3 regions of the Salinicola sp. DM10 genome follow, and region 3 is predicted to be linked to each of the others. Evidence: predicted binding sites of a transcription regulator. Region 3 holds the regulator's gene; each other region holds the start of a gene.
The links. Region 3 encodes LexA, which represses DNA repair genes until DNA is damaged. Its sites were predicted from a motif close to TACTGTNTANNTANACAGTA; they were not measured.

Region 1: a site for LexA is predicted at 7,420-7,439, ahead of J0A90_RS04105 (DUF1654 domain-containing protein). Genes of this name have one in related genera too.
Region 2: a site for LexA is predicted at 2,287-2,306, ahead of J0A90_RS09595 (putative DNA modification/repair radical SAM protein). Genes of this name have one in related genera too.

Annotation. Positions count from the first base shown of each region.
Region 1 is NZ_JAFLEN020000001.1:916,624-926,805, forward strand. Features, by position in the region: gene J0A90_RS04050 (VOC family protein) at 1-335, shown strand, start outside; gene J0A90_RS04055 (LysR family transcriptional regulator) at 370-1,293, opposite strand; gene J0A90_RS04060 (antibiotic biosynthesis monooxygenase) at 1,560-1,883, shown strand; gene J0A90_RS04065 (cell wall hydrolase) at 1,907-2,563, shown strand; gene epsC (serine O-acetyltransferase EpsC) at 2,595-3,341, shown strand; gene J0A90_RS04075 (DUF1853 family protein) at 3,325-4,353, shown strand; gene J0A90_RS04080 (EamA family transporter) at 4,292-5,179, opposite strand; gene J0A90_RS04085 (DUF6314 family protein) at 5,197-5,664, shown strand; gene J0A90_RS04090 (YqaE/Pmp3 family membrane protein) at 5,827-5,985, opposite strand; gene J0A90_RS04095 (hypothetical protein) at 6,191-6,487, opposite strand; gene J0A90_RS04100 (hypothetical protein) at 6,899-7,216, shown strand; gene J0A90_RS04105 (DUF1654 domain-containing protein) at 7,456-7,695, shown strand; tRNA gene J0A90_RS04110 (tRNA-Gly) at 7,903-7,976, opposite strand; gene J0A90_RS04115 (LysR family transcriptional regulator) at 9,377-10,182, opposite strand, start outside.
Region 2 is NZ_JAFLEN020000002.1:171,863-182,044, reverse strand. Features, by position in the region: gene J0A90_RS09605 (MFS transporter) at 1-60, shown strand, start outside; gene J0A90_RS09600 (ATP-dependent DNA helicase RecQ) at 209-2,242, shown strand; gene J0A90_RS09595 (putative DNA modification/repair radical SAM protein) at 2,395-3,654, shown strand; gene J0A90_RS09590 (TIGR03915 family putative DNA repair protein) at 3,662-4,645, shown strand; gene J0A90_RS09585 (multidrug ABC transporter permease/ATP-binding protein) at 4,650-6,332, opposite strand; gene J0A90_RS09580 (LysR family transcriptional regulator) at 6,544-7,449, opposite strand; gene J0A90_RS09575 (zinc-dependent alcohol dehydrogenase family protein) at 7,675-8,700, shown strand; gene J0A90_RS09570 (AEC family transporter) at 8,831-9,712, shown strand; gene J0A90_RS09565 (PRC-barrel domain containing protein) at 10,022-10,182, shown strand, end outside.
Region 3 is NZ_JAFLEN020000001.1:565,422-575,603, reverse strand. Features, by position in the region: gene purU (formyltetrahydrofolate deformylase) at 1-619, shown strand, start outside; gene dinB (DNA polymerase IV) at 673-1,734, opposite strand; gene lexA (transcriptional repressor LexA) at 1,747-2,394, opposite strand; gene J0A90_RS02640 (TetR/AcrR family transcriptional regulator) at 2,679-3,335, shown strand; gene nagZ (beta-N-acetylhexosaminidase) at 3,412-4,428, shown strand; gene J0A90_RS02630 (hypoxanthine-guanine phosphoribosyltransferase) at 4,497-5,069, shown strand; gene J0A90_RS02625 (pyruvate, water dikinase regulatory protein) at 5,167-6,000, opposite strand; gene ppsA (phosphoenolpyruvate synthase) at 6,253-8,643, shown strand; gene J0A90_RS02615 (glycerophosphodiester phosphodiesterase) at 8,751-10,182, opposite strand, start outside.

The DNA of each region.
Region 1 (10,182 bases), 350 kb from region 3:
ATGTGAGCGACGACCCCACCCACGATATCGGCCACTTCGCGCGCATCCATGGCTGCGAGGCGATTCGCGGCGACGCCCGCCACTACGTCATCCATACCCACAAAGGCGACTGTCATCTGCTCGATCCGGCTACCCTAGAGGCGACCTTTCCGCTGCTGGGCGAACTCGACCCCCAGCCGCCCCGCGCCGTGGCGTTGTCCCTGGCGTGTCGTGATCTAGATGCGACCCAGGCGGCGTGGGAGGCGGACGGCGTCGAGTACCACGCTCAGGGCGTCAACCAGGCCGACATCGCGCCCCAGGCGCTGGGCACGCTGCTGCGCTTCGTCCAGCAGTGAGGGCGACGCCGGGTAGCGTAAGGAACCTGGCGCTTCAGCGCCGTGGGTCGTCGTGACGAAAGGCGTGCATCCAGGCGCTCAGATGGCGCAGCAGCTTGAGACTCGCCAGCGGCTGGCGCCGCCCGACCCGGGTGATCATGTGCGCCTGGGAGTGCTGAAACGACGCGCAGGCGACCCGCCGTGCAACCACGCTCTGGCTGTCGAGCTCATCCGCCACCGCAAAGCTGGGCAACAGGGTGACCGCCATGCCGGCTACCACCGCGCGCCGCAGTACCGCCATGGAGTTGGTCTCCATCGCCACCCGCGGGCGCAGCCGTGCCTGCTGGAAGGCTTCGTCGACCAGCCGGCGTACGCCGTGTCCGACTTCCCACAGTGCCATCGGCGCCTCGCTCAGGGTCTCCAGCGAGAGCGGCTCGGGGAGCGTGGCCAGCGCGTGGTCGCGGGGGCAGATCGCCAGCAGCGGTTGGCCGCTGGAGACCCAGAAGCGAATCTGGGGATGGACTCGCTCGTGGAACATCAGCCCGATATGCGCGCGGTCTTCCACCACCGACTCGATGATCTCATCGGTCCCGGCCTGCTGGATATCCAGGCGCACGCCACGGTAGCGCTCGGCGAAGGCCTTGAGCGGGGCGGCGATCAGATCGTCGATGAAACCCTCTCCCACCACCAGCGAGATGGTGCCGGTCTCCAGGCGCTGATGCGCCTCCAGGCTGGCGATGAACTGCTCGTCCAGCGCACCGCGCTGGCGGCAGTAGTCGAGCACCATCTCGCCCACCGCGGTGGGGCGAATGCCGCGCGGCGTACGCTCGAGCAGCGGCGCTTCGAAGGCGGTTTCGAGCAGTGAGATCTGGCGGCTAACCGCCGAGGGCGCGATATCGAGCCGCGCCGCAGCTTTGCGCAGCGAGCCGGACTCGACCGTGACGCGAAAATAGACCAGCCGCTGATGGGGAATGTCCATGGCGTATCATGGGCGCCGGGCGCGCCGCTCGTCTCGTATGATGGAGTGCCGAGATCAGTGTTGCCTCGATTAGGACACCTGCAGGCACTGTGCGTCAACGCCCGAGGTGCGCCGCCCCCGGTCGGGCACATCTCGCTTTTCGCGTAGAGTGCTGGCATGGTGAACGCTGCCGATGTCAGGTCTATCGGGCCGGACGCAGCGCGCGACTGTCATCATCCGCGCCCTTTATCTTTACCCCCCGTTTTCCGCATGGAGCCACGCATCCGATGTTCATCGCCATGAACCGTTTCCGCGTCAATCCCGAGCGCACCGAGGAGTTCGAGACCCTGTGGCTCGAACGCGAAACCCATCTTCAGGGACTGCCGGGATTCGTCGAGTTCCATATGCTACGCGGCCCCGCCGAGGAGGGTCATGTGCTCTACGCCTCCCACACCGTCTGGCGCTCGCGAGCCGACTTCGAGGCATGGACCCACTCGGAAGCGTTCCGCGCCGCCCACGCCAACGCCGGCCAGAGCCGCCGCGAGGGGCTCTATCTGGGGCCGCCCAAGTTCGAAGGCTTCGAGGTGATCCAGACCCTCGGCGCCGACTGACACCAGCAGCCAGCGTGATGCCTATGTCGTCGACACCTGCGCGCCGAAGTCTCGCCCAGGCCCCGAGGCCCCGTGCCTGGGTGCTGGCCCTGTGGATGCTGCTGGGTGTGATCGCCCCCACCACTCCACTGCTCGCCGCCGAGCCGCCAACGGCGCAGCGCGCGCTCGACAAGGCCGAGCAGCTGGAGCAGCGGGTGGTCGAGAACACGCGCACCAGCCCGGCGCCACCGGCGCTGCGGGTAACGCCCGAGGGCGCACGCGCGCTCGATCCGCGCGGCCAGGCCCCGCTGGACGACGCGCTGACCTGTCTGGCACGGTCGATCTACTGGGAGGCCAAGGGTGCGGGCGTGGTGGAAATGGAGGCGGTGGCCAACGTGGTGATGAACCGGCTGGGCAACCCGGCCTTCCCGCCGACCCTATGCGGCGTAGTACAGCAGGGCTCGGAGACCGGCAGCTGCCAGTTCTCGTGGTGGTGCGATGGCCGCCCCGACGAGGCGCGTGAGCCGCTGGAGTATGCCGCGGCACGCGAGATCGCACGTCGCGCGCTCAATGGTACGCTCAAGGATCGCACCCACGGCGCCGTGTTCTTCCACCAGCGCAGCATCACACCGTCCTGGGCCTCACACATGGTCAAGACGGCGCAGACCCGCGAATTCGATTTCTATCGCCTCCCCGGTTGACCCCGGCGAGCCACGCGAGGAGGCAGCGCACATGTCCGAGGCATGGATGGAACCGAGCAGCGATACCCTGTGGCCAACCCTGGCCGAATCGGCACGCAGCGCTGCCAGGCGCAATCCGCTGCTGACCCCGCTCTACCGCCGCTGCCTGCTCGAAGTCGATGATTTCGCCGGCGCCCTGGTCGAGATCGTCAGCGAAGATCTGGCCACCGTCGAGGTGGCTTTCGCCGAGTGTCATGCCGCGGTGGCGGCGTGCCTCGCCGCCCACCCCGAGATCGCCACGGCCGCGGCGCGCGATCTGCTGGTGCTGCTGCGCGAGGATGCCGCGATTCCCGAGCCCTTCACCCCGCTGCTGTTCTTCCCCGGCTATCGTGCGCTGCAGTGCCATCGCGTCGCCCACGCCTGGTGGCGGGCGGGCCTCACCGATCTCGCCAGCTTCGCCCAGTATCGCGCCGCCCACGCCTTCGCTGCCGATATCCACCCGGCGGCGCAGCTGGGCGCGGGGCTGTTCATCGACCACGGAGCGGGCATCGTGATCGGCGAAACCGCGGTGGTCGAGGACGATGTCACCCTGTTCCACGGCGTCACCCTGGGCGGCACCGGCAAGCTGAGCGGGGACCGTCACCCCAAGATTCGCCGCGGCGCCTTCCTCGGCGCCGGCTGCTGCGTGCTCGGTAACATCGAGGTGGGTGAGCGGGCACGCATCGGCGCCGGTGCCGTGGTCACCCGCCCGGTGGCGGCCGACAGCACGGTGCTGGGGCCGCGTGCCGCGCCGCGCTGAGCAGGCGTCGCCGGCGCCGACCGACCCGACCTGGGCTTTCCACCCCTGCACGCCGGCACTACGCGAGGATCTGGCCTGCCTCAGCGCGCCCTGGCTGCGCGATATCGCCTGGCTGTTGCACGCTCCTGACATGGCACGCCTGAACGTGTCCGGCCGCCCCACCCTGACCGAGCTCGGCCTGGCGGACGATACCGCTCGGCGGCGCTGGCTGGCAGCGCTGGCACCGCGACGGGAGGCGTTCCTGCAGCATCTCGATCAGCGCCGCTCGCAGCGTCTGGGCATCTACCACGAAGCACTGTGGCAGTGGATCCTCGGCGCAGCACCGCATAGCACGCTGCTAGGCCACAACCTGACCCTGCGCGACGGCAAGCGAATCACTGGTGAGCTAGACCTGCTCTATCGCTATCGCGGCGTCGAGCCGGCGACGATCGAGCACGCCGAACTGGCGATCAAATTCTTCCTCGGGTTGGAACGGGGGCCAGGAGATCGCCACGACGCCGCTCGCTGGATCGGCACCGGCAGCTTCGACTCGCTGGCGATCAAGTGCCACCGGCTGGCGCAGCGCCAGCTGCCCGCCGCCCGCGATGAGCCCGGGCAAGCCGTGCGCGAGGCCTTGGTGCCAAGCGCCGCGCTGCACCAGCGCATCATCATGCCGGGGTTCCTCTACCACCCCTGGGACCAGCGTCTAGCCCTGCCCGACCTGGCCAATCCGGATGTCTATCAGGGCCTGTGGTGTCACCAGCGGGCATGGCCGACGCTATGTGCGGCGTTACCAACGGCGACCCGCGGCCAGGTGCTGCTGAAGCCGCACTGGCTGGCACCGCCGCGTGGCGCCGGCCTCGCGCTGGCCGCGCTGGGGCAACTGCTGGAACGTCACTTCGCCACCACCCCGTCGCCGCTGCACCTGCGCCTGACGTTGCCGGACGGGCGTAGCTGCCGCCTGTTCGTGGTCATGGATGGCTGGCCGCCGGCGCTGCCGCTGCCACCCCGCGACGCGCCCAGCGCGCATTGAGCCATAGCGTGGCGAGTAGAATCGCCGCCCCTGCACTCAGGCGCAGCAGATCGGCATCGCGGTTCCAGATCACCAGATTGACCATCAGCCCGGCAGGGATCAGCGCGTTGTTCATGATCGCCAGGGTGCCGGCATCGACCCGACAGGCGCCCTTGTTCCAGAGGAAATAGCCGAGCCCCGACGCCACGACCCCGAGCCAACCGAGTACGCCCCACTGCAGCCCGGTGGTGGGCAGCTTATGGGCGTCGCCGAGCAGCAGGAACGCCGGCAGCGCCACACACAGCGCGCCGAGGTAGAACCAGCCGAAGAGATGGCGATGGGCGACGCCGGCAGGCAGCCCGCGGGCCAGATGGCGGTAGCCGACCTGCCCCAGAGCGAAGCAGACATTGGCTCCCTGCACGACCAGAAAGCCCAGCCAGTAGCCGGCATTGACGCCGTCGTAACGGATCACCGCCGCCCCGGCCACGGCCAGCGCCGCCATCAGCAGATAGCGCGGCGAGAAGCGCCGCGCCAGGAGGTCATCGATCAGAGTGATGTAGAGCGGCGTGAAGATGGTGAACAGCAGCACCTCGGGCACGCTCAGCAGCAGGAAGGCGTGATAGAAGAACAGGTACATCACGCCGAGCTGCAGCGCGCCGACACTCATCAGCCCCAGACGGCTGGCGCCGGAGATCGCCCGCGGGCGCAGCAGGGGCAGGAAGATCAGCGTCGCCAGCACGATCCGAGTCGCCACGGCGAAGTAGCTATCCACTTGCCCCGAGAGGTAGACACCGATCAGACTGAACGAGAAGGCCCACAGTAGCGTGACGCCGACGAGATACGACATTTAAGGTCAACCTTTTCATGACAGACGAGTTGACAGCCATTATACGGCTGCACACCCTGCTGCCCCAAGTCACACATTTCGCGTTTACCGCCGAGACCGGCGCCGGCTCGCGCACCGGCTGGTCCGGTCACGGCCAGGGCAGCGTACGCACCGAGGTGGAGGGTGATACCGTACGCTTCCACGAAAGCGGCCACTTCACCCTGGCCGGCCAGCAGCCGGTGACCATGCGCAACCTCTACTGCTGGCGCCTAGCACCCGAGCGCGTGGCGCTCGCCCACGAACGCCGCGGCCGCGAGGCGGCAGTGGCGCTGTTCGACCTGGTCGCCGCCGACGCCGACACCCTGGTGAGCGAGCAACACCACCAGTGTGCCGCCGATGCCTACAGCGCCCGCCTGCACCTGCTTGTCGATGGCTTCGATCTCGCCTGGCGCATTCTGGGCCCGCGCAAGGACGAGACGCTGCACTATCGCTATCGGCTGGCCTGACCGGCCCGATTCACGCCGAGCCCGCCGAGCCCGCCGAGCCCACGGTGCTCGCGTGAGGGGGCGCGAAACCCGCACGCAAAGCCCCCGAAAACGCCAGAGGGCCGGTCGAAACCGGCCCTCTGCGCTTTTTCATACGTTCTTGCTGTCTTTGCTCATCGCGACTCAGCGCGTGGCGATGATCCACACCGCATGGATGATGCCCGGGATATAGCCCAGCAGCGTCAACACGATGTTGATCCAGAACTGCAGGCCCAGACCCACCTGCAGGAATACGCCCACCGGGGGCAGGATGATGGCGAAGATGATACGGATGATATCCATGTAGCCTCCTTTGCCGTGGCCACGTTCGCGCTCTTCAGCGCCAACGCCCACATTGATAGAACAGTCCCTTGCGGCGCCTCTTCACCGCCATCGTCACCGTAGCCGACCGACACGCGACAGCGCCTCGACACTCGTATCGCCGACACCTTGGCGTCGATACGCTCGGCTGCTCACCAGCATAGCTGGCCCTGCGCAATCCTGCTGTCTAACGACGGTGACGAGACGAGGCGCCAGCGTCTCCGACGCTCTCGTCAGCATTCGCGTCAATCTCTTCGGCCCCACCGTCACGCGCTCGGTGCTTGCCTTTTATCTCGGCGGCGCCACTCGCCAGCGCCTCGTGATAGCGCTCCCAATCCTCCCAATCGTGCGGCGTGCCGCTGCGCGGGCCATGTTCGGCAGCTTCGCGCGCCCGTGCCCAGGCTTTCTCTTCGAGCGACTGCGGCTTATCCTCCTCCTTGTCCAGCGCAATACCCTGCTTGGCCAGATAATCGCGCGCGTTCATGACACTCTCCTGCCCTATCGGGCGCTGTCCAGTAACTGATGACGTCAACTGAGCGTTGTCCCACCGCCAAATCAGCAACTCTCTTGATTTGGCGATGTCTTTGCAATGACCAACGCTTGCTCGCCTCACCACTATAGATGACGCCATGGCCGATCGAGTTCAAGCCCGCGCCGGGAACACCCACGTGGCGAGCATGGCGCTGGCGGAAAAGGCGCGGATCGACGCCTCGAAATCATCGGCATGCAGACGCGCAAGCTGGAAATCATGCCCAAAGCTCCGCCTTACGTGCCGAAAAGTCCGCTAGTGAGGCAACTGAACGCATACCTTGATTGCAAAGCAGCTACAGTGTGATGGCGTGTTAGCCCACTGGCTATCGCCCCCTATTCTTCCTCAGCACAAAAGGAATTTGGCATGAGAAAATCACTCGCGACCATCGCCTTTGCCGCCCTCACTCTGGGACTCGCCGGTAGTGCACTGGCCGATAGTGCCGCACTCAAGGATGCCCAGCAGGCCAACCAAGAGCCGTTGGCGCCGGGTTCCGGTGTTACCGCCAGCGGTGAGCAGGATGCCTCCTCCTTCTCCGGCGGCAGCGCTGCCACCAATCAGTCGCTGGACGCAATGGAGTCGGAGACCGACGGTGCGACCAACATCGAAGATTCGAAATCACTCGACGAGATCAACGCCGAAGGGCACAGCGTCGAAGCTGGCGACGCCATCAAGAGCCAGTGACACTCGCCGTGCATCGGTGACAAAAGGGGCCCCTGGGCCCCTTTTTCGTGGTCGCCATTCATTATTGCCCGTTCTTCGAGCGGGATGGCTGCTCGGCCATGAGCTGCCCAGTCATAAGATCGCACCCGCCACCAAGCGCTGAGCGCCGCCGTCCCGGCCCCTCGTGCCGGGGATCGCTTTACGCCATCGAGCGTCGCCAACTATACTGTATATAAATACACCACCAGGTGAGAGACGTCATGATTCTCGCTTTTCCCTCGCCCTACGAGCGGCTGTCACGCCGCGTCTCACGCGCCATCCAGAGCGCCACCTGCCATCGGCGCCAGCAGCTGGTCATCATGCGCCAGCCCGGCGAAACGCAGGACGACTGGTCTCGACTGATGGCATGCCTGGCGCGTGAGGCGGCGGTGAGCGTCATTTCGATCACCGCCGACGACATCCTGCTGAGCTGGCGCGCCCGAGCCACGGAGAGTGCCTGAGCGCGAGCCGGATATCCGTCAGCAGACGGCACTCTTAGTTAGTCGCGTTGCGTGATGGCCGCGTGTAGGGCTGACAGTCAACCAGGCAATAGAGAATGGGCGTTGCTATCACTAACTATGTTTGGCGAGTTTGAACGGATAAAGCGAGGCGTGGCGGGGGCTGCAGGAGAGATGGTGGGCGTGTCTGGACGTGTTTGAACACTGGATTGGAGCGGGTGAAGGGAATCGAACCCTCGTCTTAAGCTTGGGAAGCTTCTGCTCTACCATTGAGCTACACCCGCAAGGCTTTCGATAATAATTCCAATCACTTAGGTTTGGCAAGCGCAGCGCGCAAGAAAGCGTAGGCCAGGCTCGGCGGCGGCCCGCTACAGCGGCGTGGTAGATGCGTCTGTGATCCACCGAAGATGACGCGTGTCAGCTCGAGCCCTCGCCCGTCGAGATCGACCTTGGCCGTTGCGATTGACCACGGCCGTTGCGATTGACCACGGCCGTTGCGATTGACCACGGCCATCGCGATCGTCCATGGTCGTGGCAGCCGAACGTGATCGCGACTGACTGACATGCAATAAGAGAAAGCCCGAGCGCGCTGCGATAGCGCTCGGGCTTTCAATCAGCATGCGCCTATCCTGCTGAAAGACTGCGGCTCAACCGCATCCTTGGCAATATCGTCCGTGATCGATTCCAGGCTGTATCCCTACTCGCAGAGAATAACGTCAACTTCTAATACTGTCTAATCTAATTGCGTGAAATAACTATAATTTAGATAAGATTTAGATGTTTATATTATTGATGCCGCCATCAGCAAGGGTAAAAAAGACCCGATCCTGAGATCGGGCCGACTAGCGCTGACTCCCTTCCGTACCTACCGGCGGCCTCCTGCCCCCGCATCCCTGGCAAAGCCTCCCTGGCCGGCTCCCGGAGATCCACCCTGATCTCGCCTTCACTATCTTGCGCGCATCCGCAAGCTGCTGAACTCAACCCAGGTTAAACAGGCTTCTACTGAAACGTAGTATTTTGTTAATCGGCAGCTGCGCATTTCACGCTTGCGTGCAAGGTCGACAAGTAGCCGAAAAGAGCAGCCCTCGACTTGAGGTGGCAAAAAATGGGCATAAAAAATCCCCGGACAGAAGACCGGGGATCAAGGATCTACAACGAGCGCTCATATTATCAATTCACGAATGACGGATACAGGTCGATATCGCTCAATTTTGCGTAAGATATCTCTTACAAATCAAGCCAGTCCCGGCAACATCGGCAGTGTTCGGCCCTCGATCTGACGCTATCGGCAGACGCTATTACCACCCAAGGATGACGAGCCCCTGGCGCCGAGGGCACGCGCGGACGAGGTCATCCAGGAGACGGCCGCAGGCGGCATGAGCGCTGGCACAGACCGGATGAGGCTTGCCGAAGCGGCTGGGGTGAGGCGCCAAAGTCACCGGCGATGCTGGCGGCATCTGGATCGGCGACCGAGAAGTAGCGTGGATGACGGAAATGGCAGGTAGCAGGAAAAACGCGGGCAAAAAAAGACCCGGCCCGAAGGCCGGGTAAGTACGCAGGGGATGTCCCCGCGCCATTATCGACTTTCGTGGCGAAACCAAGGGGCTGAATTCACTACCGAAAGAGGTCTAGATCGTCGCCTGACACGACTTCAGCGTACGCCACGGCGCCAAATGCATCGCCGCTAGCGGCTTGCGCCGCCCAGCAGCACCTTGATCTGCGCCCGCAGCCAGCGACGGAGACGATCTTCGTGGGTGCGCTGATGCCAGGTCTGGATCACCGCCACGTCATCCAGCGCCAAGGGACAGGGGTATACCGCCAATCCCGGTATATGCGTCTCGGCTTGGCGCGCCACGCTCTCCAGACAGGTCAACAGCAGATCACTGTCAACCACCGATAGCGGCGGCGCGAGAAAGCTCGATAGCCCCGCCACCACCCGTCGCGAGCGCCCCATCTCGCGCAGCCGCCGATCGACGAGTCCATCCAGATCACCGGTCAACGTCGTGACCAGGTGCTCACATGCCAGATAACTCTCGAGATCCAGCGTCGCCCCGAGGCGCGGATTGTCGGCCGCCGCCAGTACCACGAATCCCTCGGCATGAACCCGCTGCTGGTAATAGCTGGCCGGCAGGTCTGCATAGAAGCCCGCGATGGCGATATCGCACTCGCCGCTCTCCAGCTCGGCCCGCGGCAGGCGCCCGCGGGTATTGTGGGTCACCAGTTGCAGACGCGGCGCCTCGCGCCGGATCAGCGGCAGTAGTCGCGGCAGCAGTAGCTGCTCCATGTAGTCGGTGGTATAGAGATGCACCCGGTCGTCTCGGGTGAGAAAGTCACTGCCCTCACAGAAGTCGAAGAAGCTCTCCAGCCCGGCCACCAGTTGCTGGACCCGCGGCGCGAGTTCATGTGCCCGTGGTGTCGGCGTCAGCCCTCTAGGCGCCCGCACGAACAGCGCGTCGCCGAAGTCGTGGCGCAGCCGGGCCAGCTTGTGGC
Region 2 (10,182 bases), on a different contig from region 3:
GCCATGGCCGCCAATCCCAGCGCGGCCCCCTGGCCGCAGCGCGACGTCACCACTCGATAGCCGAGCGGGCACGCCGGCACTTGCCAGCGCGCCTGCCGTGCGCGCCGCTGACACGGCAGCGACCTGCAAGCGTCACCCGGGCGTGCGATACTGCGCCCCCGCAGCGCCGGGCCGGCCGCGCTGCATCGGCCAACCCAGGGAGCCCGACATGACCCCAGAGACCGCTCGCCAGACCCTCAAGCGCGTCTTCGGCTTCGACGATTTCCGCGGTGGCCAGGGCGCGGTGATCGAACGCGTCATCGGCGGCCGTTCGACCGCGGCGATCTTCGCCACCGGCGCCGGCAAGTCGCTGTGCTATCAGCTCCCCGCGCTGCACCTGCCCCACCTCACCCTGGTGGTCTCGCCGCTGCTGGCGCTGATGCAGGACCAGCTCGGCTTTCTTCAGCGCCACGGCGTGGCCGCCGCCAGCATCGACTCCACCCAGGACCGCGACACCGTGCGCGAGATCATGGAGCGGGCGCGGCGCAACGAGCTCAAGATCCTGATGGTCTCGGTGGAGCGGCTCAAGAACGAGCGCTTCCGCCACTTCCTGCGCCAGATCGCGATCTCGCTGCTGGTGGTCGACGAGGCCCACTGTATCTCCGAGTGGGGCCACAACTTCCGCCCGGACTACCTCAAGCTGCCCGACTACCAGCGCGAGTTCGATATCCCTCAGGCGCTGCTGCTCACCGCCACCGCGACCCCGGCGGTGATCGCCGACATGCGCGACAAGTTCGCCATTGCCGCCGAGGACGTGATCACCACCGGCTTCCACCGCCCCAACCTCGAACTGCTGGTCGAGCCGGTGCCGGCCGACGAGCGTCTCGAGGCCCTGGCGGCGTGGCTGGCGCCGCAGCAGCAGTCGGGTGCGGCCGCGCCCACCATCGTCTACGTCACCCTGCAGCACAGCGCCGAACAGGTCGCCCGCGATCTCAGCGCCCGCGGCATCGCCGCGCGGGCCTACCACGCCGGGCTCGACAGCGAGACGCGCGACGCCATTCAGCAGGGCTTCATGCACGGCGAGCTCGCCTGCATCGTCGCCACCATCGCCTTCGGCATGGGCATCGACAAGGGCGATATTCGCAACGTGGTCCACTACGACCTGCCCAAGTCGATCGAGAACTATAGCCAGGAGATCGGCCGCGCCGGTCGCGATGGCCAGCCTTCGCGCTGTCTCACCCTGGCCGGCCGCGACGGCCTGCGGGTGCTGGAGAACTTCGTCTACGGCGATACCCCGGAGCGCGCCGGCATTCGCCACGTGCTCGGCGAGATCGCCGCCGCCGGCGCCGGGCCGGAGCGCCAGTGGCCGGTGCTGCTCAACACCCTCTCGCGCGATAGCAACGTGCGCCTGCTGCCGTTGAAGACGCTGCTGGTGCGCCTGGAGATGCACGGCGTCATCGCCCCGCGCTACGCCTACCTGGCCGAGTACCGACTGCGCTACGTCGAGCCGGCAGAGGCGCTGGTGGCGCGCTTCGAGGGCGAGCGCGCTGACTTCGTGCGGCTGATCGTCGACAACGTGCCGATGGCGCGCACCTGGGGCACGGTGGATTTCGAGCGCCTCTATCAGGCGGGGGCGGCGGCCGGCATCGACGCCTCGCGAGGGCGAGTGATCACGGCGCTGGAGTACTTCCAGGAGAAGGGCTGGGTGGTGCTGGAAGCCAAGCGCATGACCGATGTCTACGAGGTGCTGACGCCCGCGTTCGACATCGACGGCCTGAGCGAGACGCTGCTGGCCGAGTACCAGGCGCGGGAGGCGAGCGAGATCGCCCGGCTGCACGCCATGCTCGATCTGTTCGAATCCACCACCTGCCTGACCTGGCGCCTGGCGGCCTATTTCGGCGAGGCGCCGCCGGCGGGTACTACTGGCTGCGGCCACTCGGTCCAGGCCGCCCGGGGCTGCGGCCATTGTTCGGTATGCCACGGTCATATCGCCCGCCTGCCGCCGGCACCGCCGCTGCCCGAGCCCGATGCGCAGACGCTGCAGCAGGCGCTGGCGCCGTTCATCACCCACCACCGCGACACCCTGGGCGAGGCCCCCGGCCCCCAGCGCATGGCGCACTTTTTGTGCGGGCTGGCGATGCCGCTGTTCACCCCGCTCAAGGCGCGCAAGCTGCCGGGGTACGCGCGCTTCGAGGCCTATCCCTACGCCGAGATCCGCACGCGCTGCGAGGCGCTGGCGGCGGCAGGCGAGACATCGGCCTGATACGCACCGGGCCTATCCGGAGACGCAAATACTGTATGCAAAACCACTGTTTTTGAGTACAGTATTTCGAACTAAGCTCCCCGATCGCGGCAGCCACCCTGACAGGGTCGGCCCGCCACCGGGGCTGCCGTCTCCCCTGCTCGAGGTGCGCCATGGAGCTGATCGACAAACTCTCCATCCTGGCCGATGCCGCCAAGTACGACGCCTCCTGCGCCAGCAGCGGCGCGCCCAACCGCAGCTCCCGCGGCAAGGCCGGGCTGGGCGCCTCCAGCGGCATGGGCATCTGTCATAGCTTCACCCCTGACGGCCGCTGCGTCTCGCTGCTCAAGGTGCTGCTGACCAACTTCTGCCTCTACGACTGCCAGTACTGCATCAACCGCCGCTCGAGCAATATTCCGCGCGCCCGCTTCACCCCGGAAGAGGTGGTGCGGCTCACGCTCTCCTTCTATCGCCGCAACACCATCAGCGGGCTGTTCCTGAGTTCGGGCATCATCCGCTCTAGCGACTACACCATGGAGCAGTTGATCCAGGTGGCCAGGCTGCTGCGTGAGACGCATCAGTTCCGTGGCTATATCCACCTCAAGGCGATCCCCGAGGCCGACCCCAAACTGCTGGAAGAGGCCGGGCGCTATGCCGACCGCTTGAGCGCCAATATCGAGCTGCCGACGCTCACGAGTCTCAAGACCCTGGCCCCGGAAAAGGAGCTGGGTACCATCCACTCGGCGATGGGGCAGATCCGCCAGGGCATTGACGCCGCCAACGACGCGGCCACCCAGGACGCCAGACAGCCACCGCGCAGCGCCAACCCCAAGCGCCTGGCGCCGCGCTACGCCCCGGGCGGTCAGAGCACGCAGATGATCGTCGGCGCCGATGCCACCGACGACCGCACCATCCTGCAGTCCGCCGAGCAGCTCTACCGCGACTTCCGCCTCAAGCGCGTCTACTACTCGGCCTTCAGTCCGATCCCCGAACGCCCCGCTGGTCTGCCCCAGGCGGCGCCACCGCTGCTGCGCGAGCATCGGCTCTACCAGGCCGACTTCCTGATCCGCGGTTACGGCTTCGCCGCCGCGGAGCTGCTCGGCAAGCCGGGCAATCTGGAGCTGGAGATCGACCCCAAGCTGGCCTGGGCGCTGACCCATCGCGATACCTTCCCGGTCGATCTCAACCGCGCCGAGCCGGCGCTGATCGCCCGCGTGCCGGGGATCGGCCTGAGGAGCGTACAGCGGCTGGTCGAGCTGCGCCGCCAGCGCAAGATCCGCTTTCAGGATCTGATCGCGCTGCGCTGCCGGGTGGAGACCCTGCGCCCCTTCGTGGTGACTCAGGACTATCGCCCCGCCGATGGCCAGCGCGACAGCGCCCGCCTGCGCCAGCAGCTGACCGCGCCGCAGCCGGCGCAGATGGCACTGTGGTGAGCCCGCGATGACGCCTGCCCCGTCAGCCGGTGCCATGCCCTGGGTGGTGCCCGCCGCGGACTTCGGCCAGTGGCGCGACGCTGCCCGGCGCCTGCTGCAGGCCGGTGTGCCGCCGGCGGCAGTGGTGTGGGAGGATGCGCACGAACGCCAGGAGGATCTCTTCGCCGACACCACCGCCGGCGCCGTCAGGCTGCCCGAGCCGAGCGTGGCGCCAGCGCCGGTAAGCATCGGCCGCGAGGACCTGGCCCTGCTCGAACGCGCCTCACGCTACCGTAGCGGCGGCGGCGAACAGAACCGCTGGGCCCTGCTCTACCGGGTGATGTGGCGCCTGCACCACGGCGAGCGCGACGCCACCCACGCCGCCGACAGCGATGGCCGCGTGCTGCATCAGCGCCGCCATGCGGTCAAGCGCGAGGCACACCATATGCACGCCTTTCTGCGCTTTTATCGCGACGCCACGGACGCCGACACGGCGGATATCCGGGGTACCCAGGACGCCCCTGGCGGAGAGAGTTTGCATGGCAGAGAGGATGACAACTCAGAGGAAGAGTCCCAGGCCAGCTTTATCGCCTGGTTCGAGCCGGCCCACGACGTGCTCGACCTGGGCGCCGAACACTTCGCCGACCGCCTGGGCGGCAACGCCTTCCTGATCGCCACCCCACGCGGCGGCGTGGCCTGGGACGGCCAGCGGCTGGATTATCGCACGCCCTGCCCCGCGGCCTGGGCCACCCGCGCCCGGGCTGCCCAGGCCGCCGGCGCGGATGATCAGCACGCGCTCTGGCGCACCTACTTCGTCAGCACCTTCAATCCGGCGCGGCTCAATCATCGGGTCATGACCCAGCACATGCCGCAGCGCTTCTGGCGTCATCTCAGCGAAGGTGACCTGATCCCCGCGCTCGAAGCCCGCGCCCGCCACGGTGGCCGCCGCCTGGCACAGGAGGCGAGTGTCGGCGAGCGTAAGGGCAAGACGCTACCGCCGGCACGCCGCTAGGCGCTCAAGGAGAGGCGGTATCGATCCGCGCCACCGCATCTCGACTGGCGAGGTCGCGCGCTTCGCCGGTGAGCTCGAACAGCCGGCCGTCGCGCATCTCAAGTAGGCGATCGGCTTCGGCAAAGTAGTGGTCGTCATGGCTGATGGCGAACACGGTGATGCCGAGTTCGCGGAAGCGCGGCATCAGTTCGCGGTAGAAGACCCGACGGAACTGCGGGTCCTGATCCGCCGCCCACTCGTCGAGCAGCAGGATCTGGCGCTGCTCGACCAGCGCCATCAGCAGTGCCAGGCGCTTGCGCTGCCCCTGGGAGAGTTCGGTATCCAGCACCTGGCCATTCTCGAGCTCGAGCTTGCGCGCCAGCTGCAGCGTCTCCAGCCAGTTGTCGAGCAGCGCCGGATCGGCAGCACCGCCGCGCGGCCCCATCAGCCGGTCGAACTGATGGAAGTCGGTATAGACCGCGGCGAAGCGTTGACGATAGCGCGGCCACTCGGCCTCGGTGACCGTCACACCGTCGACCTGGATCTCCCCCGCATGCGGCCGGTAGAGCCCGGTCAGCAGCTTGGCCAGGGTCGACTTGCCGCTGCCGTTGCCGCCGATCAGATAGACCTGCTCGCCGCGGGCGAGTTCGAGGTCGAGCGGCCCCACCGCGAAGCCCTCGCGCCCGCCACGCTCGGGGTAGCGATAGGTGACCCCGCGCAGCGCCAGCGTCTGCCACTCGCCGTGCTCTTCGACCAGGTCGAAGGAGGGCCGGTAGGGCGCCAGTTCCAGCTCGCGCAGCTTGTCGAACGAGACCTGGGCGGTGATCAGGGTCGGCGTCGCGCCCACCGCCTGGATCAGCGGCGAACGCAGGAACAACAGCGTCAGCGAGAAGGTGGCGGCGACCGCGGTATTGGACCAGCCCAGACCGTTGGCGAGGAAGAACACCACGCCGATGGCACCGAGCATCATGATGTTGGTCCAGTTGCCGGCACTCAGATGGCAGGTATCGGCGCGGATGATGTGGTCGCGGTAGGTGCGGGCGTGGGCGTCATACACCTCTTCTAGTAGATGTCGCGCGCGGTCGCGGTTGAGCGACAGCTCCTTGCGGCCGTGGATCACCGTCTCGTAGTCGCGATAGAGGCGGTCGTCGGTGGTGCGGGTGATATGGATATGATGATAGACCTGAGATACCAGCCACCACCCCACCAGCATGGTGATGGCGATCCACACCGCGGTGACCATCAGCAGCGGCGGCGATAGCCAAAACAGATAGGCCACCGAGGCCAGGGTGATGATCACCCCCTGGACCAGCTCCGGTAGCCGCACGAAGGCGATGGTGATATTGCGGATATCGCTGGACAGGCTGGCCAGCAGATGCGCGCTGCCGAGCTGCTCGAGGCGTTCGATGTCGGTGTCGAGAATGCGCTTGATCAGGCGCCCGCGCAGGCGATAGACGAAGTGATGACCCAGCGTGGTGAGCGCCAGCTGCGAGCCCAGGGTCACCGCCAGCAGCAGCGCCACCAGGCCGATGAACGGTACCAGGGTGGTCAGCACGCGGCTGTCGCCGGCGCCGGCCTCGGTGGCGATCAGCGCATGGTTGATGAAGGCGATCACGCCGATTCCCAGCGCCGCGCTGAGCAGGCTGAGGAGCATGACGCCGACGAACGGCCAGCGGTAGTGACGGAAGACGACGCGCAGTAGTTCCATGCCGATCCTGTGGGTGGCGAAAATGGCTCCGCCCGTGGGACGGCCGGCAAGCGCGAATGATTCTGATCTTCACTCGCAAAGTCAAGCCGCGTCCCGCGTCGCCTCTGGAACGCTTTTCACCCCCGCCCTTGGAATGCCACAACCGATAGACGACGTGGGCCCATTCGCCTGCCCCCGACGCCCATCGTCGGATGGGGGTGGACATGCACGCTCAATCGTCGGCGAACATCATCTGAATCCGCGAGCGCAGCCAGCGCTCGGCGGGGTCGTTGTCGTAGACGCTCTGCCACACCATGCTCAGCGGCGAAGGGTCACGCGCCAGCGGCAGCTCGTCGACGCGCAGCCCGCCCTGGGCGGCGAGCACGTCGGCGGCGTAGTCCGGTACCGTGGCGAGCATGTCGGTCTCCTGCAGCAGCGAGGCGAGGCTGTTGAACTGCGGCACGGCGAGCACGATCCGGCGCTGGCGCCCGTGGGCGGCCAGGAGATCGTCGACATAGCCGTGCAGATCGCCATCGAAGGAGACCAACACGTGGGGTCGCTCGCAGTAGTCGTCCAGGGTCAGCGCACCGGGGCGGCCATCGGCGCGCAGCACCTTGGCCCGGGAGCGGCGCAGGATCTTCTGCTTGGCGTTGGCCGGCAGATCGCGAGCGTAGCCGGCGGCGACGGTGATCTCGCCGGTATTGAGCAGTTGCGGCATGAGGTGGAAGTCGGCCCGGCGCACCACCAGCACGATACCCGGCGCTTCGGTACGCAGGCGCTTGAGCAGCGCCGGCAGTAGCGCGAACTCGATATCGTCGCTGAAGCCGACGCGAAACACCGCTTCGCTGCTGGCGGGGTCGAAGCTGCTGGTGCGGCTGAGCACGCTGGAGATCGCATCCAGCGCCGGCTGCAGCTGATCATAGATCTCCAGCGCCCGCGCCGTAGGCACCATCTGGCGCCCGGTGCGCACCAGCAGCGGGTCGCCGAACACGTCGCGCAACCGCCCCAGCGCGGCGCTGGTCGCCGGCTGGCCCAGGAACAGCCGCTCCGCCGCCCGGGAGACGCTGCGCTCCTGCATCAGGGTTTCGAAGACCACCAGCAGTTTGAAGTCGACACCACGCAGGTCGCTTCGATTCATCACCCACTCCCTTGCCTAGCCCTTCGCATCTCCCAACACACGGCAGCGGATCGCTCGCGCATGGCGCAACCCCCGGCACCTGGGTCCGAGGGTAGTGGCGGCGAACGCCGGCGTCTCATCGCGGTTATCGATACGCTTTATAGCCAGTATCGATGATCGAGCATAGTGTGTCGCGGTCATCATCGATAGAGTCGGACAACAGATTCGGAACGTCCGAGGTGTGCCATGTCACGCACGATACAATTTCAACGATTCGGCGGTGCCGAGGTCCTCGAAATCATCGATTCCCCTGAGCGGGAACCCGCTGCCGGGGAAGTCGCGATCGCCACCGAGGCGATCGGGGTCAACTGGCACGATGTGCTCTGGCGGCGCAATATGGGGCCGACCCGCGCCACCCTGCCCGCGGGTCTGGGTACCGAGATGGCCGGGCGCGTGGTCGCCGTCGGGCCCGACGTCGAGGCCTTCCGCCCCGGCGACCGGGTCGCGTCGATCCCCGCCTTCGACCCCAACCGCTACTCAACCTACGCCGAACACACCCTGCTCCCGGTGGAGGCGCTGATCGCCTACCCGAGCCAGCTCTCGGCGCTCGAGGCGAGCGTGCACTATCTGCCCTCTCTGGTCAGTTGGCTCGGCTTCCGCGAGGTCGCCGCGTTGGAACCCGGCGAGACCGTGCTGATCACCGGCGCCTGCCATATCGGTGGCCCCTACGCGGTACAGGTGGCCCACGCCCTGGGCGCCCGGGTGATCGCGGCGACGCCCCACGAAGGCGCCATCGACTATCTGAAGTCGCTGGGCGCCGACGCGGTGGTGCATACCGAGACCCAGGACCTGGTAAAGAAGGTGACCAAGCTCACCGACGGCAAGGGCGTCGACGTCGCCCTGGATGCCCTCGGTGGCCCCCAGTTCAACCTGCTGGGCGAGGTGATGGCGCCGCGCGGACGGCTGATCCTGTATGGTCTGCTCGGCGGCAACGAGACCTCGTTCCCGGCGCAGGCGGCGTTCCGCAAGAACATCCAGTTCCACGTCCACAGCCTTTCCAACTTCAGCGGCAAGCCGGAGCTGGGCATTCCCCAGAACCGCCCGGCGCTGGCGCGGGCGATCGCCGACGTCGAGCGCATGACCCTGGCCGGCGAGCTGCGCCCGCAGATCGACCACTGCTTCGATTTCGGCGAGGTGATCGAAGCGCATCGCTATCTGGAAACCTGCGCCAATCACCATGGGCGCATCGTGCTCGAGGTGACGCGGAGCTGACCGCCATCGCGGTGGCGGCGGCCGGGGGCTGCGAATTGACGCCGCCGCGGGATTGACGACAATGGCGCGCCTGGACCCTGCCGGCCTTGTGCCCGGGTCGTATCGTCACCGCTGATGGGGAAACGCCCGCATGCTCGCTCAACTCTTCGCCGTGATGGCGCCGGTGCTGGCCGGCGCGAGCATCGGCTTCGGCTGGATTCGACTCGGCTACAGCTACCCCACCGAGTTCGTGACCAAGCTGGTGTTCAACGTCGGCACCCCGGCGCTGGTGCTCGCCTCGCTGGCCAATGCCGATGTCGACCCGGGCGACTTCGGCATGACCCTGCTGGCGACCCTGCTGGTGCTCGCCGGGCTGGCGCTGGCGAGCCTGGGCGTGGCGCGGCTGCTGAACAAGTCGTGGCGGGTGATTCTCTCGCCCATGATGTACCCCAACACCGGCAACATGGGGCTGCCGGTATCGCTCTACGCTTTCGGCCATGCCGGCTTCACCTACGCCATGACCGCCTGGGTCGCCAATGCGCTGATCCAGTTCACCGTCGGCATGATGATGGCGTCACGGGGCAACCCGTGGAAGGCGCTGCTGAAAAATCCCACGCTCTACAGCATCGCCCTCTCCCTGCTGTTTCTGCTCAGCGGCACTCCGCTGCCGGCCTGGCTCGGCAACACCGTGCATCTGCTCTCCGGGCTGACAATTCCGCTGATGCTGATCACCCTGGGGGTTTCGCTGGCCAGCATCCAGGCGCGCAACCTCTCCTCCGGGTTGATCTTCACCCTGTGCCGGGTGCCCATCGCTCTGGGGCTCTCCTTCGGCATTGCCGCCCTGCTCGGCCTGCCGCCGCTCGCCGCCAGCGCCCTGGCGCTGCAGATGAGCATGCCGGTGGCGGTCTACAACTATCTGTTCGCCCAGCGCGCCCGGCGCGAGCCGGAGTATGTCGCCAGCCTGGTGTTCTGCTCGACGCTGCTGGCGTTCGTTTATTTGCCGCTGGAGCTGGCGTTCCTATTGCCGAGCTAAGGAATCACTGCATAAATGCCTGCACGGACTCGGCGTCCCCAGCGCATGGCTGCGTTACGCGGTACTGGAACGCCAGCCCGGTCGAAAGCTCGCCTAACCCCATGTTATGTCTCGCTCTCTACGTTCCGGGCGCCTTGCCCTTCATCTCGTTCGGCGATTTATTCAGCGTTTCCCTAAGCTCGCAGGCACCTTGCAAAGGCCCACTCAACGACTATATTACAGTACGTAATCTGGCGGTTTTTCAAAGCATTACCGCAGGTTGCCAAGGATATTGGTTCGTCAATGGAGCCTTCAGGCAAGGAGACGAAGATGCAAAAACTGTCATGGAAGCAGACTCTGGGTGCCGCCGCGCTGGTCGCCGGCTCCGCCGCCATGTCCCAGGCCGCCCTGGCCCAGGACACCGCCAAGCATGACCTGCAGGGCCTCTACTCCGCCGGGGAGCTGATGGACGCCGACGTCTATCTGAAGAG
Region 3 (10,182 bases):
GCGGCTGAGCGACGCCAGCCGGCGTCAGCGCGTGGTGCTGATGGTCTCGCGTGAGTCGCACTGTCTGGTCGACCTGCTCTACCGCTGGTCGGCGGGGGAGCTCGATTGCGATATTCCCTGCGTGATCTCCAACCACGACGATCTGCGCGCCCTCGTCGAGTGGCACGGCATCGACTTCCATCGGGTGAGCGTCGACCCCGCCGACAAGGCGCCCGCGTTCGCCGAGGTCGAGCGGCTGATCGATGCGGCCGAGGCCGACAGCGTGGTGCTGGCACGTTACATGCAGATCCTGCCGCCGGCGCTGTGCGAGCGCTACGCCGGACGCATCATCAATATCCACCACAGCTTTCTACCGTCCTTCGCCGGCGCCAAGCCTTACCACCAGGCGTTCGAGCGCGGGGTCAAGCTGATCGGTGCGACCTGCCACTACGTCACCCAGGAGCTGGACGCGGGGCCGATCATCGAGCAGGACATTCAGCGGGTGTCGCACTGCCATACGCCCCAGGATCTGGTTCGGCTGGGGCGTGACGTGGAGAAGGCGGTGCTCGCCCGTGGCCTGCGCTGGCACCTGCAGGACCGCGTGCTGATCCACGGCAACAAGACCGTCGTCTTCTCCTGAGCCCATGGACGGCGTTTTCTCCTGTGCCCATGGCGGGCGTCGCGTCTGCGGCGTCAGGCCGGCCGCTCGCCGTCGAACAGGCTGAGCTGGCGCTGTTCGGCCTCCGGCGCCAGACGCACGCCGACGCCGAGCAGGCGCACCGGGCGTTCGCCGCGTTGCCAGGCGCTCTCCAGCAGCTCATGGAAGCGGGCGTGGATCACGCCGCGGGCGCCGGTCTCCTGAGTGGTGCTGGTGAAGTCGTGAAAGCGCACCTTGACGAACTGCTTGCCGATATCGGGGTTGCCGTGGCGGGCCAAGCGTTCGTCGAGACGCGCGATCAGCGGTGCCAGTGCCTGGTGGCACTGGGCGAGGTCCGGCAGGTCGCTGTCGTAGGTGGTTTCGACGCTGACCGACTTGCGCTCGCGGGTGACGTTGACCGGGCGGTCGTCGATGCCGTGGGCCAGCTCGTGCAGGCGCTGGCCGAACTTGCCGAAGGCGTCGATCAGCTGCTCCAGCGGCCGCGCGCGCAGTTCGGCGCAGGTGGCGATGCCGAGTCCCGCCAGCTTGGCGGCGGTGGCAGGGCCGACCCCATGCAGCTTGTCGACCGCCAGACCCTCGATGAAGCTCGCCATCTGTGCGGGCGGAATCACGAACAGGCCGTCCGGTTTGTCCCAGTCGCTGGCGATCTTGGCCAGAAACTTGTTGGGTGCCACGCCCACCGAGACCACGATGCCGGTACGCGCGAGCACCTCCTGCTTGAGCCAGTGCGCCATCCAGGTCGCACTCCCCTGGAAACGGGTGACCTCGCTGACGTCGAGATAGGCTTCGTCGAGGGAGAGCGGCTCCACCAGCGGAGTCAGCTCGTGGAATACCGCTTGAATGTCATGCGAGACGCGGCGGTAGCGATCGAAGTCAGGCTTGAGCAGTTTGAGCTCGGGGCATAGACGCAGGGCGCGTGCGGTGGGCATCGCCGAATGGATGCCGTAGCGCCGCGCCGGATAGTTGCAGGTGGCGATGACCCCGCGCTTGTCGGCACTGCCGCCGATCGCCAGCGGCAGGTCGCGCAGCCCGGGGTCGTCGCGCATTTCCACCGCGGCGTAGAAGCAGTCGCAGTCCGCGTGGAGGATCTTGCGCATGGCCGCTGGCGGCTACTGCAGGCCCAGGCCGTTGCCGCCGCGGATGATGCCCACGCCGAGACCCTCGATATCCAGCTGCTGATGCTCCAGATCGACCTCGATGGGGGCGAAGTCGGCGTTCTCCGCCAGCAGGGTGACGCGACGCCCGTGCCGCTGGAAGCGCTTGACCGTGACCTCGTCGTCGAGCCGGGCGACCACGATCTGGCCGTCGCGCACTTCCTGGGTGCGATGCACGGCGAGCAGGTCGCCATCGAGGATGCCGATGTCTTTCATCGACAGCCCACGCACACGCAGCAGGTAGTCGGCCCTGGGGGCGAAGTAGTCCGGCGGCAGTGGGCAGTAGCGGTCGATGTGCTCGGCGGCGAGGATCGGGCTGCCGGCGGCGACGTTACCCACGATCGGCAGGCCGGTTTCGGCGGGCTCCAGAGGTTCCGGAGTGCTCGCCGCAGCGGGCAGGCGGATCCCGCGGGAGGTGCCCGGGATCATGCGGATCACACCCTTGCGATCGAGCGCACGCAGATGCTCTTCGGCGGCATTGGGAGAGCGGAATCCCAGCGCCTTGGCGATCTCGGCGCGGGTGGGCGGATAGCCGAACTCGGTCATCGTCTTGACGATGAAATCGTAGACGTTCTGCTGCCGGGCGGTGAGCGGTCTCGACATTGGGCGTCTCCCCGAGGCCTGTCAGGGCTTGGTCATGTATACAGTCTGGAATTGTATCCAGTCATGCGGGGCAGGGAAAGGGGGGGAGGGAAAGGGAAAAGGGTGGGCAAGGAAAGCAGAGCGGCAGGGCGCCTTCGACGTTTGCCGCGATTGTGTCGTTGCGTCGGGAGTGGTTAGATTCGAGAGCGTTTAAAACAGGCGTTTTTTAGCTGATTCGACAGGCGTCGGCCGGTGGATGGAATGTCAGCCAACCGCGGCCGATGGCGACAGGAAAGAGGTAGTCCATGGCCCAGTCCGACACCGTGACCCGCATTCTCGACACCGCCGAGGTGCTGTTTGCCGAGAAGGGGTTCGCCGAGACGTCGCTGCGCAACATCACCACCCGGGCCAAGGTCAATCTGGCGGCGGTCAATTACCATTTCGGTTCCAAAAAGGCGCTGATCCAGGCGGTCTTCGCGCGTTATCTTGACCCTTTCTCCGAGCGCCTCAATCTTGCGCTCGATGGGCTCGAGCGCCACTACGGTGGGCAGACCATCCCGCTCGAGGTGCTGCTCGAGCGCCTTGCCGAGAGCGTGCTCGAGGTCCCGGCGGAGCGTCACAGTCTCAAGATCTTCATGAAGCTTCTGGGGCTCGCCTATACCCAGGCCCAGGGGCATCTGCGGCGCTACATTCAGGCGCACTACGGCGAAACCTTTCACCGCTTCGTCGCCTGCCTGCGTCTGGCCACGCCAGGGTTGCCGGAGGCGGAGCGCTTCTGGCGCCTCCACTTCATGCTCGGGACCGTGGTATTCACGCTCTCCGGACTGGATGCGCTGCGTGATATCGCCGACACCGAGTATCACGAGCATGTCACCGTGCGCGACCTGATCCGGCGCCTCAAGCCGGTGGTGGCGGCCGCCATGCTGGCACCGCTGGAGCCGGCGGAGACCGCAGTGAGCTGATGCGGCGGCGCCGACCTCTGTCATGACGCTGGCGGGTCGTCTAGAATCGGGCGCTTCACGGTTTCAGGTAACGGCTATGACACAACCGCTGGGTCCGGTAATGCTGGACGTCGAGGGCACTCGACTGCGTGAGGAAGAGCGGCGGCTGCTGTCGCGCCCCGAGGTCGGGGGCGTCATTCTGTTTGCGCGCAACACCCCGGATGCGGGAACCACCCAGACGCTGATCGGCGAGATTCGCGCCTGCCGGCCGGACCTGCTGGTGGCCATCGACCAGGAGGGCGGGCGCGTGCAGCGGCTCAAGCAGGGTGTGACCCGACTGCCGTCGATGGCGACCCTGGGGCGGCAGTTCGCCGAGTCGCCGGAAGCCGCGCTGGCCCTGGCCCTGGATACCGGTTGGCTGCTGGGCATGGAGATGGCCGCGTGCGGTTTCGACCTGACCTTCGCCCCGGTGCTCGACCTCGACGACGACCAGTCGCCGGCGATCGGCTCGCGCAGCTTCTCGCCCGACCCGGAGGTGGTCGTGGCGTTGGCCGGTGCTTTCATCGATGGCCTGCACGATGCCGGCATGGTCGCCATCGGCAAGCACTTTCCCGGCCATGGCGGTGCGCGGCAGGATTCCCACCACGCGGTGGCCCGTGACCCACGCTCGCTGGAGGCGCTGCGCGCGCACGATCTGGTGCCTTTCGCGCGGCTGGCGAGCAAGCTCGACGCGGTGATGCCGGCCCATGTGATCTTTCCCGCCTTCGACGAGCGCCCCGCGGGCTTCTCGCCCAGCTGGCTGGGGCTGCTGCGCGAAGAGCTCGGCTTCAAGGGCGCGATCTTCTCCGACGACGTGACCATGGCGGCGGCCCACGCTGCCGGATCACCGGCGGCGCGCGCCGAGGCGGCCTGGGCCGCCGGCTGCGATATGGCGGTGATCTGCAATGACCCCGCGGCGGCGCGGGAGGTGGTGGATGCGTGTAGCGGACGCCAGGCGCCGCGGATCGCCAAGCTGCGTTACGCCCGCGCCCGGCCGAGCCTCGAGTCGCTGGCGGTGATCTCGCGCTGGCGGCGTACCCACGCCCGTTTGGAAGCCCTCAACGAGGCGGAGTGATCCGCCCTCTGTCCCCAGGCGGCGCCGGCTCTGCCGGTTGCCGCCGACTGCTATTGATACGGAATACGATGACTCAATCTACGCTCCCCGACGCGCTGAACTCGATGCAGGAGGTCATGGACAACGCCGACTGTCTGATCGACCAGGCCCAGGTAGAGCAGGCCCTCGACCGGATGGCCGCGGCGATCACCCGCGATCTCGGCGACAAGCTGCCGGTGTTCTACTGCGTGATGAACGGCGGCCTTATCACCACCGGGCACCTGTTGACCCGGCTCGGGTTCCCGCTCGAGGTCGACTATCTCCATGCCACGCGCTATCGCGGCGGGCTCCGCGGCGGTGAGCTGTTCTGGCGGGTCTCTCCGGAAATCCCCATGGCCGGGCGCCATGTGGTGATCGTCGACGACATTCTCGACGAGGGGGCGACCCTGGCAGCGATTCTCGACTACTGCCGTGAGGCGGGCGCGGCGAGCCTCTCCACCGCGGTGCTGGTCGACAAGCAGCACGACCGCAAGGCCTCCCCGGATCTCAAGGCGACCTACTGCGGTCTGGAAGTGGTCGATCGCTACGTGTTCGGCTTCGGCATGGACTACAAGGGCTACTGGCGCAACGCCCCCGGCATCTTCGCGCCCAAGAACCTGTAAGCCTGGAGGCAGTGCGTCCGCCGCTGAGGCTTTCCATCGCGGCCCGCCGCCTCTCCCGCCGGTGTCCCGCGCTCTGCTCCGCGTCCCGCCGTTGCCGCTAGCGGGGGCTGAAGCGTCGTTGTAAGCCCGTCTCGTTCATCATCCGCGTGGAGATCTCTTCGATCGAGAAGCGTGTGGTATCGATGAACGGGATGTTCTGGCGCCGGTAGAGCGCCTCGGCCTGCTCGATCTCCTGCATGCACTGGTCCATCGAACAGTAGCGGCTGTTGGGGCGGCGTTCGGTACGGATCGCGGCCAGACGCCGGACATCGATGGTCAAGCCGAACAGCTTGTGGCGGTGCTTGGCCAGCGATGCCGGCAGCGCCAGAATGCCGTTCTCGTCGAGATCGTCTTCGGTCAGCGGATAGTTGGCGGCGCGGATACCGAACTGCAGCGCCAGATAGAGCGAGGTGGGCGTCTTGCCGCACCGCGACACCCCGACCAGGATGATGTCAGCCTCCTCGTACTGATGGGTGCGTGCCCCGTCGTCGTTATCGAGGGCGAAGTTCACCGCGTCGATACGGTGCATGTAGACATCGTCGCGTCCCATGGCGTGGGCGCGGCCGACGGTGTAGGTGGAGTGGGTCGCCAGCTCCTCCTCCAGCGGGGCGAGAAAGGTCGAGAAGATATCGACCATGAACGCCGGCGCCTCGGCGACGATCGCGCGCACCGACTGGTCGACGATGGTGTCGATGACGATCGGGCGCACGCCGTCGCGCTCGGCGGTGACCTCGATCATGCCGACCAGCGAGCGCGCCTTGTCCAGGGTGTCGATGTACGGCTTGGTGACCAGGTGGAAATCGGTATTCTCGAACTGCGACAGCAGGCTGCGTCCCAGTGTCTCGGCGGTGATCCCGGTGCCATCCGAGATGAAGAAGGCGGTGCGTGTCATGGTGGGCATTCCTCGGCGTGGATAGGCCATTGTCGACCCGGATTTCCTGTTCAGGCAACCACTTGTGACCACGTCGGCGCGAATCCCCCTGCTGACTACAAGAACCGTGGAAAAGGCCGGATTCTTGTAGAAATACTCCAAACCCTACGCCCTTAAACTGCTGGCGCCGCCCGGGGGCGGCTGTTAGCTTCTGGCTCCAGCGAGGCGCAGAGGACGTGCCGCAACGTCAGCCGAAACGAGCAGGAGAGGACCTTGGAACCCTTCATCATCACTTTCGATCAGCTGGGTATGGGCGATGTCGAGCGGGTGGGCGGCAAGAACGCCTCCCTCGGCGAGATGATTTCGAATCTGGCCGATGCCGGCGTCACCGTGCCGGGAGGCTTTGCCACCACGGCACACGCGTATCGCGAATTCCTCAAGCACGAAGGGCTCAACGACCGCATCAATGCCGAACTCGCCACGCTGGACGTCGACGATACCGAGACATTGGCCAAGGTGGGTGAAAAGATTCGCGGCTGGGTGATCGATACGCCGCTGCCGCCGGCTTTCGAAGCGGCGCTGGCGGATGCCTACCAGACTCTGCAGGCGCGCTACCCGCAGCTCAAGGTGGCGGTGCGCTCCTCGGCCACCGCCGAGGATCTGCCCGATGCCTCCTTCGCCGGGCAGCAGGAGACCTTCCTCAACATCGACGGCTTCGACAACGTCAAGCGCGCGGTGCACGAAGTGTTCGCCTCGCTGTTCAACGATCGTGCCATCTCCTACCGCGTGCACCGGGGCTACGCCCACGAGAACGTGGCGCTCTCCGCCGGGGTGCAGAAGATGGTGCGCTCCGAGACCGCCGCCAGCGGTGTGATGTTCACCCTGGATACCGAGTCCGGCTATCGCGACGCGGTCTTCGTGACCGGCGCCTGGGGGCTGGGCGAAACCGTGGTGCAGGGCGCGGTCAACCCCGACGAATTCTATGTGCACAAGCCGACCCTGGCCGCCGGCCGGCCGGCGGTGCTGCGGCGTACCCTGGGTTCCAAGCGGATCAAGATGGTCTACACCGAGGACGCCGCCGCCGGGCGCTCGGTCAAGACCGTGGATGTCGCGCATGCCGATCGTCAGCGCTTCTGTCTGAGTGACGACGACGTCATGGCGCTGGCGCGTCAGGCGGTGACCATCGAGCAGCATTACGGCCGCCCGATGGACATCGAGTGGGCGCGCGACGGCGACGATGGCCGGCTCTATATCGTCCAGGCACGGCCCGAGACCGTGGTCTCCAATCAGGATGCCGGCACCCTCGAGCGCTTCACCCTCAAGGAGAAGGGGCGCGTGCTGGTCGACGGCCGCGCCATCGGTCAGCGTATCGGCCAGGGTAAGGTCCGGCTGGTGGCATCGCCGGAGGAGATGCACAAGGTGCAGAACGGCGATGTGCTGGTGACCGACATGACCGATCCCGACTGGGAGCCGATCATGAAGCGCGCCTCGGCGATCGTCACCAACCGTGGCGGGCGCACCTGCCATGCGGCGATCATCGCCCGCGAGCTGGGCATCCCCGCGGTGGTGGGCTGTGGCGACGCCACCGAGCTGCTCGAAGACGGTCTCGAGGTCACCGTCTCCTGTGCCGAGGGCGATACCGGGCATGTCTACAACGGCAAGCTCGAGTTCGAGTGCCGGGCCACTAGCGTCGACAGCATGCCCGATATCCCGTTCAAGATCATGATGAACGTGGGCAACCCCGATCGCGCCTTCGCCTTCGCCGGGCTGCCCAATGCGGGCGTGGGGCTGGCGCGGCTGGAGTTCATCATCAATCGCATGATTGGGGTGCACCCGCGGGCGTTGATGGATTACGACAAGCTCTCCAGCGACCTCAAGCAGACCATCGACCTGCGCACCGCCGGCTACGCCGATCCGGTCAGCTTCTACGTCGATCGGCTGGTCGAGGGTATCTCGACCCTGGCGGCGTCGTTCTATCCCAAGCGGGTGATCGTGCGGCTGTCGGACTTCAAGTCCAACGAGTACGAGAACCTGATCGGCGGCAAGCTCTACGAGCCGGGCGAAGAGAACCCGATGCTCGGCTTCCGCGGCGCCTCACGCTATCTCTCCGACGACTTCCGCCCCTGTTTCGAGCTGGAGTGTCAGGCGCTCAAGCGCGTGCGCGACGAGATGGGCCTGGACAACGTCGAGATCATGGTGCCTTTCGTGCGTACTCCGGCGGAAGCCAAGGGGGTGGTCGAGCTGCTCGAGGCCAACGGGCTCAAGCGCGGCGCCTCTTCATCTCCCGAAGACCCGGGTCTCAAAGTGATCATGATGTGCGAGCTGCCGGCCAATGCGCTGCTGGCGGACGAGTTCCTCGAGTACTTCGACGGCTTCTCGATCGGCTCCAACGACCTGACCCAGCTCACCCTGGGGCTCGACCGCGATTCGGGGATCATCGCCCACCTCTTCGACGAGCGTGACCCGGCGGTGAAGAAGCTGCTGTCGATGGCGATCCAGGCGTGCAAGGCCCAGGGCAAGTATGTCGGCATCTGCGGCCAGGGTCCCTCGGATCATCCCGAACTGGCCAAGTGGCTGATGGAGCAGGGTATCGACTCCGTCTCCCTCAACCCGGACGCGGTGCTCGAGACCTGGTTCATGCTGGCCGGCGAAACCCTCGGCTGATTGCCAGCCAGGCCTCGCCTCGCGAGGTAGCGTCATCCAAGCCGGTGCGAGCGATCGCACCGGCTTTTTATGTTCTCGGGTGCTCCGTTTGCATGGGTGTCGTGGTGTCATGAGCGTAGCCAATTGCGCAGCTTGACCAGCAGCAGCTCGCCGTCGGACATGTCGCGGCGCTCGGCGAGCAGGGCACTGAGCGCTTCGGGACGGTCGGTGATGATGTTGTCGACGCCCATGTCGATATAGCGCGACATGGCGCCGGGACTGTTCACCGTCCACACCGCCACCCCACGGCCGCTGCCGTGCAGTGTGCGCAGCAGGCTCGGGTTGGCCTGGGTATGGCGCAGGCCGATGATGTCGGCGGGTGTCTCCGCCAGCGCCCCGGGCAGGATGAACTGCATGAACAGGGTGGTGCGAATGTCCGGCGCCAGCTGCTTGACCCGCGCCACCACTGACGGCGAGAGCGACGCGATCACGACGTGGTCGGCCATGCCGCTGGCGCGTATCTGGGCGATCACCTGGCGGGCCAGGCGGTCGGCGCTCAGCGGCGCCGGCTTGAGTTCGACGTACAGATCGATCCGCCCGCGGGCGCGCGCCAGCAGCGCGGCAAAGGTGGGGATGCGCTCGCCGACGAAGGCATCGCCGAACCAGGCCCCGGCGTCGACCTGGGCGATCTCGTCCAGGGTCATCTCGCTCAAGCGGCGATCGATACCGGTGAGCCGGCGCAGGTTGTCGTCATGGGCGACGATCACGTGGCCATCACCGCTCAGGCGCACGTCCAGCTCCATGTAGTCGGCCCCGGCGTCGATGGCGCCTTCCAGCGCCGCCAGGGTGTTCTCCGGCGCCTGGTGCGAGGCGCCGCGGTGGGCGGTGATGGTGACCGTGTCGTTGATCTCGAACCCCTGGAGAATCCAGCCCGCCTGGAGCAGCGCGAACGCCAGCACTAGAATCTCCGCACCCCAGGCGATCACCCCCGAGCGGCGCGGTGCGAGCTCGCTGTCGAGCACCGGCGCGCGTCCGCTGGCGCGCTGGAACAGGGTGGTGACCAGCAGGCTGTTGGCGCTGACGCCGAGGAAGGTCAGCGCGATGGTGGCCACGATATAGAGTGCCAGATACGCGAGCATGGCCGGAATCAGCACGCTCGTGCGCTCGGGTAGATGCCCCAGCAGCGGCCCGCCGAGGGCGTTGAAGAGCAGGCTGAAGAGGATCGGGATCGCCGCCACCGACAGCGCCGTGCCCAGCACCAGCAGGGCCATGCGCCAGCGTCGCCGGCGCGTCAACTGACGGCTGCGGGTCAGCGCCGCAAGCGGACCCAGGCCCTCCAGCACCAGCGCCGGCAGGGCGAGAAACCAGCGCAGATAGAGCGTGCCGGCGAGCACTGCCCATACCAACAGTAACGGCAGCGCCAGGGCGAGAAACTGCCACAGCGCCGCAGGTAGTACGCGAATCAGTACATAGGGTTCGGTATCTCCCAGCAGCCAGGCATAGAGATGGGCCACGCCGAGGGCGAAGGGCGCCGCCAGCAGCAGATGCGCGCCGACCTGG